2 regions of the Colwellia sp. BRX8-9 genome follow, and region 1 is predicted to be linked to the other one. Evidence: predicted binding sites of a transcription regulator. Region 1 holds the regulator's gene; the other holds the start of a gene.
What was found. Region 1 encodes NrdR, which represses ribonucleotide reductase genes. Its sites were predicted from a motif close to AAACACNANATNTNGTGTTT; they were not measured.

Region 1 (4,223 bases):
TCAGTCGTCTATTAGCTACATCAAGTTAATAAAGTTCTCTTGTCTCATTATTGGGCCCTTTGCCAATTGGTATGTTTTTGCTGTCACCGAGCAATTAGAAAAATCGCCCATTGTTGGTCTAGCTATTTTGAATATATTTCTGGTGAGTATTTGGCTTGTCAGTCAGTCTTTTTATATAAAAAGGCAAGAAGAGTTAAAACAACTAAATGATATTTTAATAAAATAAATATTGGTTATTTCTTAATAAGATAGATTATATTTTGTTTTTCTGCTTTATTTCTGTTTTAAATTTCTTGTTATTGCTTTTTTTCTTCGTTATATTCTATTTGCTGTTAACGTTGATCAAAGCTGTAAAAGTTTTTATCGATAATAACAGCAACACTCTTGGCATATTAGATTACTAAATGAGCTAAAGCTTGTACCTTTATCCGTGTACAACTGAGCTGATTTCAGGCAATATACGCCGCATAAATTTTGCTATCCATTAGACAATTGTCTGTAACAGCTAAGGCTGAATAATTGAGGAAAAACCATGTTTACACGTGATATGAATATTGCTGATTTTGACCCGGAACTTTATCAAGCGATGAGCAATGAGAAAGTTCGCCAAGAAGAGCACATCGAACTTATTGCTTCAGAAAATTACTGTAGCCCGCGTGTTCTTGAAGCACAAGGTTCTCAATTAACTAATAAATATGCTGAAGGTTACCCAGGCAAACGTTACTACGGTGGTTGTGAATTCGTAGATATCGCTGAGCAATTAGCCATAGACCGTGCAAAAGAATTATTTGGCGCAACTTACGCGAACGTGCAACCTCATGCTGGTTCTCAAGCTAATGCTGCAGTTTTTCAAGCGCTTGTTACTCCAGGTGGTAAAGTGTTAGGAATGAGTTTAGCGCACGGTGGTCATTTAACGCATGGTTCTCATGTTAGTTTTTCTGGCAAGTCTTACGAAGCATTTCAATACGGTCTTCACCCAGAAACAGGTGACATAGATTACGAAGAAATGGAACGTTTAGCACAAGAACATAAACCAGAAATGATCATTGGTGGTTTTTCTGCTTTCTCTGGTGTTGTTGATTGGGCACGTATGCGTAAAATCGCAGACGGTGTTGGCGCATACTTTTTCGTTGATATGGCTCATGTTGCTGGTTTAATTGCCGCCGGTTTATATCCAAACCCAGTGCCACATGCGCATGTTGTTACTACAACTACTCATAAAACATTAGCCGGTCCTCGTGGCGGTTTAATTATTTCGGGTTGTGATGATGAAGCTATCTATAAAAAATTAAACTCTGCTGTTTTCCCAGGTGGCCAAGGTGGCCCATTAATGCACATTATTGCAGCTAAAGCGGTTGCATTTAAAGAAGCATTAGAGCCTGAGTTTAAAGTTTATCAACAGAATGTTTTAGACAATGCTAAAGCTATGGTTGCTGTTCTTCAGGAACGCGGTTACAAAGTTGTTTCTAACGGCACTGAAAACCACTTATTGTTACTTGACTTAATTGATAAAGATATTACAGGTAAAGATGCTGATGCTGCATTAGGCCGTGCCCATATTACGGTAAATAAAAACTCAGTACCTAACGACCCACGTTCTCCGTTTGTAACTTCTGGTTTACGTTTAGGTACTCCGGCTATTACGCGTCGTGGTTTTGGCGTTGTTGAAACTCAAGCATTAACGGGTTGGATTTGTGATATTTTAGACGATATCAACAATGAACAGACGGTTACTGATGTTAAAGCCAGTGTTAAAGAACTTTGTTCACGCTTCCCTGTATACGCGTAAATTAAGCTAACGACTTTAGTGTCTTAAGCGATATAGCTGTGGCGCTTAAAGTCTAATGGGAAAAGCTATAAATAAGTTAATGTAACAATAGCTTAATTAGACTAAAATGGCCGCATTAGCGGCCATTATTGTTTCTGTCAATTAAACAGAGCTATGTGTCGAAAGTACCGAGTCCATTAAGATAAAAATATACTTATTGGGATTGGTATAACCTTTTTTGGAGCTTTCCATGTATTGTCCTTTTTGTAGAGCCTTAGATACCAAAGTCATTGACTCTCGTTTGGTCTCTGACGGTCATCAAGTTCGCCGTCGCCGCGAATGTCTAGCCTGTCATGAGCGCTACACTACCTTTGAAACTGCTGAGTTAGTTATGCCACGTATTATTAAAAATGATGGTTCACGTGAGCCTTTCAATGAAGATAAAATGCGTAATGGTTTAGTGCGAGCACTCGAAAAACGTCCGGTGAGTGTCGAGCAAGTCGAACTATCGATTAATAAAGTCAAATCAAAGCTACGTGCCACTGGTGAGCGAGAAGTATCGAGTGAGTTGCTTGGTAATATCATCATGGAACAATTAAAAGAATTAGATAAAGTCGCTTATGTGCGTTTTGCCTCGGTTTATCGCTCTTTTGAAGATATTCGCGAATTTAGTGAAGAAATTGCGCGCTTAGGTAATGAAAAATAGATGAAAGAATTTTCAGCTGAAGATTACCGTTTTATGCAACGGGCTATAATGCTTGCCAAACAAGGACATTATACCACCTCGCCTAATCCGCGCGTTGGTTGTGTTTTGGTAAAAGATGGTAAAATTGTCGGAGAAGGTTTTCATCAAAAAGCGGGTGAAGGCCATGCTGAAGTTAACGCGTTAGCAATGGCGGGTAAAAATGCGCAAGGTGCAACCGCTTATGTAACACTTGAGCCTTGTAGTCATTATGGGTTAACGCCACCCTGTGCTAAAGGACTTATTCTTGCCGGTATTAAACATGTCATAGCGGCGATGGTTGATCCAAATCCTAAAGTTGCTGGTAATGGTTTAAAAATGTTAGCACAAGCGGAAATATCTTCGCAACACGGTTTATTGAGACAAGCGGCTGAAGATTTAAATGTTGGTTTTATCAAACAAATGACCACAGGTTTGCCCTACGTCCGTTGTAAATTAGCGGCGAGTTTAGATGGAAAAACCGCGATGAAAAATGGTGAAAGTAAATGGATTACTTCGCCTCAAGCTCGACAAGATGTTCAGCGTTTACGCGCACAAAGTTGTGCGATTATCAGTGGTGCTGACAGTATATTAACCGATAATGCAAAAATGACGGTACGTTGGTCTGAGCTAGGGGAATTAAAAGATAGTTATCAAGAGGAAGACGTTAGGCAACCGATAAGAGTGATTATAGATACAAAAAATCGCTTAACGCCTAACTTAGCTTTATTTAATGAGCACAGCCCAATAATTTTAATTCGTCGTACCATTGAAAACATTCATCAATGGCCTCATTTTGTAAAGCAGGTGGTTTTACCTGTAGTCAATACATTAGCTAATGAACAACAGATTGACTTACATGCATTACTTCAATATTTAGCTAAGCTAAATTTAAATGATGTACTCATTGAGTCAGGTGCTCGATTAGCGGGTGCTTTTATTGAACAAAATTTAGTCGATGAATTGATTTTATATCAAGCCCCTAAATTGATGGGTGCAGACAGTAAAAGCTTAGTGAATATGACAAGCATTGAAAGCTTGAGCCAAGCAAAAGAACTAAATATAATTGATTTACGTATGATCGGCAAAGATATCCGTATTATTGCTAAACTTTTACCGTAAAATTTTAGTATGGTGTTGAGTTTTACTTGACCTAAAAATGACTTAAAGAGTGATTATGTTCACAGGAATAATTGAAGCAGTTGGTAGCATTCAAGCGATAAACATTACTGGACAGGGTGCAAGAATTGTTATTTCCACCGGTTTATTAGATATGAGTGATGTTAAATTAGGTGATTCAATAGCGACCAATGGCATTTGTTTAACCGTTGTCGCTTTTGACTCATCAACTTATAGTGCCGATGTTTCTAATGAAACCTTACAGCGTACTGGCTTTGTTGATTATCAAACAGGGCAGGCTGTTAATTTAGAAAAAGCCATGTTACCCACCACTCGTTTTGGCGGACATATGGTGTCTGGCCATGTCGATGCTGTGGTTGTAATAACCTCGATTGAACATAATGGTAATAGCCTAGAATACTGGCTTGAAATGCCAAGTGATTTAGCGCCATACATTGCCGAAAAAGGCTCTATCACAATTGACGGCACGAGCTTAACAGTTAACAGTGTCACCGATGATAAATTTCGTCTAACGATCGTTCCTCACACTAACGCGCAAACCATTATTGCTCAATATAAAGCGGGCACTAAAGTCAATTTAGAAGTTGACTTAAT
Region 2 (4,223 bases), on a different contig from region 1:
TTTGTGCGCACAATTAAATTTTACATGCGCCGCCTTCACAGTCTTCTTCTTCTAATCCGAGCATATTCTCAGACGCACCATCACGGGTGTTATGGTAATACATGGTTTTAACGCCTAATTTATAAGCGGTTAAAATATCCTTTAAGATTTGCTTCACCGGTACTTTTCCGCCTTCAAAGCGTGCAGGGTCGTAGTTAGTATTTGCAGAGATGGTTTGGTCAATAAACTTCTGCATGATACCCACTAGCTGCAAGTAACCTTCGTTATTTGGAATATTCCAAAGTAACTCATAGTTACCCTTTAATCTTTGATATTCAGGTACAACCTGTTTTAAAACACCATCTTTACTAGCCTTTATACTGATTAAACCTCTTGGTGGTTCAATTCCATTTGTAGCATTTGAAATTTGTGATGAAGTTTCAGATGGCATTAACGCGGAAACCGTTGAATTTCTTACGCCATGTGTCTTGATACTCTCTCGCAAAGTTTCCCAGTCAAGATGAAGGGGTTCACCGGTAATGTCGTCAATGGTCTTTTTATAAGTATCAATCGGTAAAATACCTTGTGATAAACGTGTCTCATTAAATTTAGGACAAGCGCCTTTTTCTTTTGCTAATTCATTTGATGCTTTCAATAAATTAAATTGAATGGCTTCAAAGGTACGGTGAGTTAAATTGTTAGCACTGCCATTTGAATAATACACGCCGTTTTTAGCTAAGTAATAAGCATAGTTTATTACGCCTATACCTAATGTTCTTCTGCCTATAGTGGCATTGTAAGCAGCTGGCATCGGGTAGTTTTGATAATCAAGTAAACTATCAAGCGCTCGAACTGCAAGGTCTGATAAACCTTCTAATTCATCTAAGCTTTCTATTGCGCCTAAGTTAAAGGCTGACAAAGTACAAAGGGCAATTTCGCCATTTGGATCATTAATATCATTCATTGGTTGTGTCGGTAGCGCAATCTCTAAACACAAATTACTTTGGCGAATTGGTGCTTGTTTCGGATCGAATGGGCTGTGCGTATTACAGTGATCAACATTCTGTAAATAAATTCGACCTGTGCTGGCACGCTCTTGAGCAAATAAGGTGAATAACTCAATAGCTTTAATGCATTTTTTACGAATTGAATCATCCGCTTCATATTTTACATACAAGGCTTCAAATTTCTCTTGGTCTTCAAAAAAAGCATCATAAAGGCCAGGAACATCGCTCGGGCTAAAGAGAGTAATAGACTCTCCTTTAATTAAGCGTGTGTACATAAGCTTATTGAATTGCACGCCATAATCTAAATGACGGACACGATTTTCTTCAACACCTCGGTTATTTTTAAGGACCAGTAAGCTTTCAACTTCTAAATGCCAAAGTGGGTAGAATAACGTTGCTGCGCCGCCTCGAACTCCCCCTTGTGAACAACTTTTAACAGCCGTTTGAAAATGCTTGAAAAACGGAATACAACCGGTATGAAAGGCTTCACCATTACGTATCGAACTACCTAAAGCGCGAATACGGCCAGCATTGATGCCAATGCCTGCTCGTTGTGAAACATATTTAACAATAGAGCTAGAAGCCGCGTTTATTGAGTCTAAACTGTCACCACATTCAATTAATACACAAGATGAAAATTGACGAGTAGGCGTACGTACCCCTGCCATAATAGGTGTAGGTAACGATATTTTGAAGGTTGAAATCGCGTGATAAAAACCTTCAACATATTTTAAACGTGTTTCAACAGGATATTTAGCAAATAAACAAGCGGCCACTAAGATATATAAAAACTGAGCACTTTCGTAAATTTCACCCGTTACCCGGTTTTGGACAAGGTATTTACCTTCTAATTGTTTGACTGCGGCGTAACTAAAGTCTAAATCGCGAGGATGAACAAGAAATTTTTCCATTTGTTCAAACTCTGCTTCGCTGTAATCAGCTAGAAGATGTTCATCATATTTACCATTTTCTACCATACTAACAACATGGGTAAATAATTTAGGCGGCTCAAATTGGCCGTAGGCTTTTTTACGTAGATGAAAAATAGCCAAACGTGCTGATAAATACTGATAATCAGGTGTCTCTTCTGAAATAAGATCAGCGGCGGCTTTAATGATAGTTTCATGAATGTCAGCAGTCTTGATACCGTCGTAGAATTGAATATGAGATTTCAACTCAACTTGTGACACCGAAACGTTATCAAGGCCTTCAGCAGCCCAAGTGATAACTTGATGAATTTTTTCTAAATCGATGAGTTCTTTTTTGCCGTTACGCTTACTTACAAAAAGATTATTAGTCATGAAGAGCCTGTCATTTATTAATTATGCTGGTCGCTTTATTTACCTAACGTTGTCAACTAAAGAAAACGTTAAGTGAACACTTATCAGTATTATATTTCCCTAAAATGTAAATTAGCACAAAAAAACATCTGAACAACAAATACACTATATATAGGGGTTTTCTAAAAACTGATCACAAGATAATGAGGTTTTGCTGTTTTTGCAAGTGATAAAAAGCATAGTTTTTAATAACTTTCTTTAGAGTAAAAGTTCAGTTAGTAACGACTAACTTAGTAGTGCTTTTTATTTTTGATATTACAAAAACGCAACGTTTATTTTAATTAATTTTTGTGGGTAATTTATTTTTAAATAAAATTACCCGTTTATTGGTTGTTTTTGTCAGCTAAAACTTAATTTCTAATAAAAACAACATGTTGCTTTTTTTTAAGCAGGAAGGGCACTAAATGAACAATAATGCTGATATGACTGTTTAGGTTAAGCGTTACGATGACAACTTGTATAAAGTTTATCCGCTAGTTATTAGTAGATCATAAGAGCGGTTGGTCCACACAAAAATATATACATTAATAAGTGGGGTTATTGCTTTTTTATTATACTTTGGCTGGTGAAATACTCTTTTAAGAAGTTAAGTAATAAGCGCAGCTTTTTGGAATTGGCTGTACCAGGCGGGAATACACCAAAGACATTAATGTCGCTAAAAGCATAATCATCTAGCACTGTTTCTAAAGTGCCTGCTTTTATTTTTGGCCAAGCATCGTAAATAGGAATACGGCCCAGACCATGTCCTGCTTCAACAAAGGCAGTACGTGCGGCGGCATTATTGGTACTAATACTGCCTTTTGTGGTGACACTGAACGAACGACTGCCCTTAGTCAAGGTTAACACTCCAGAGGTTAATTTATAAATAACCCATTGGTGGTCGCTTAAATCAGCCGGTTTAGTGGGGCGGCCAAATTGCAGAAAATATTCAGGTGCGCCACAAAGGCATGTTTGTAGCGTCGCCAGTTTAGTTGCTTGTAAACCAGAGTCAGGTAAGGGGGCACCGCGAATCGCTAAATCGATACCTTCTTTCATAATATTAACGACCTCATCAGTTAACATCACATCGAGTGCTATTTTGGGGTAAATTTTTTTAAATTCGTTCAGCGCCGGCACAACGGTCTGCAAACCAACATTTACCGGGCACGTTATTTTAAGTAAGCCGATAGGTTCATTTTTGAAATTTTCAATTTGCTGATTAGCGGCACTGGCTTGCTCAGCAATAACTCGACAGCGTTCATAATAGGCTTGACCCGCTTCGGTCAGGTTAATCGCACGTGTTGAACGATTAAGTAACTTTACCTCGAGCTGCGCTTCAAGCTTCTTCAAATGATAACTTACTACTGCTCTTGATAGTCCTAAATGTTTAGCGGCTGCACTTAAGCTACCTTGTTCAATGACTTGAGCGAATACAACCATACTTTTGAGTTGTTCAAATGAGATATCCATAACAGCACCTATTGAGGTAATAACCAGTTAATCATTTACTTTGCTAATCATTGTATCAATTATTGATACAATGATGTCAGTTTTATCTGCATTGTTCATTTTTGTTCTTAGGCATATACTAGCTACATTGAATAAACGAACACCTAAACTCACTTATATAACCAAACGGATGAATGATAATGACTAAACAAATATTAATGGTACTTACTTCACATGATGAGCTTGGTAACACAGGCCAAAAAACCGGTTTTTGGGTTGAAGAATTTGCCGCCCCTTATTATGCTTTTATCGATGCTGGTGTCGAAGTTACTTTAGCAACACCTAAGGGTGGACAAGCACCAATAGACCCAACCAGCACACTTGAAGACTTTCAAACAGCTGCGACAGACCGTTACGATGCAGATAGCGAAGCACAAGCTAAAATCGCTAATACGCTAATATTAGCTTC

Region 2: nrdA (class 1a ribonucleoside-diphosphate reductase subunit alpha) is a predicted target of NrdR. The motif match lies at 2,427-2,446, and genes of this name have one in related genera.

The regions. Positions count from the first base shown of each region.
Region 1 is NZ_JACGVN010000033.1:23,476-27,698, reverse strand. It holds gene H4J70_RS18990 (hypothetical protein) at 1-226, shown strand, start outside; gene glyA (serine hydroxymethyltransferase) at 533-1,789, shown strand; gene nrdR (transcriptional regulator NrdR) at 2,019-2,474, shown strand; gene ribD (bifunctional diaminohydroxyphosphoribosylaminopyrimidine deaminase/5-amino-6-(5-phosphoribosylamino)uracil reductase RibD) at 2,475-3,611, shown strand; gene H4J70_RS18970 (riboflavin synthase) at 3,667-4,223, shown strand, end outside.
Region 2 is NZ_JACGVN010000016.1:38,842-43,064, reverse strand. It holds gene nrdA (class 1a ribonucleoside-diphosphate reductase subunit alpha) at 14-2,287, opposite strand; gene H4J70_RS13890 (LysR family transcriptional regulator) at 2,864-3,775, opposite strand; gene H4J70_RS13885 (type 1 glutamine amidotransferase domain-containing protein) at 3,955-4,223, shown strand, end outside.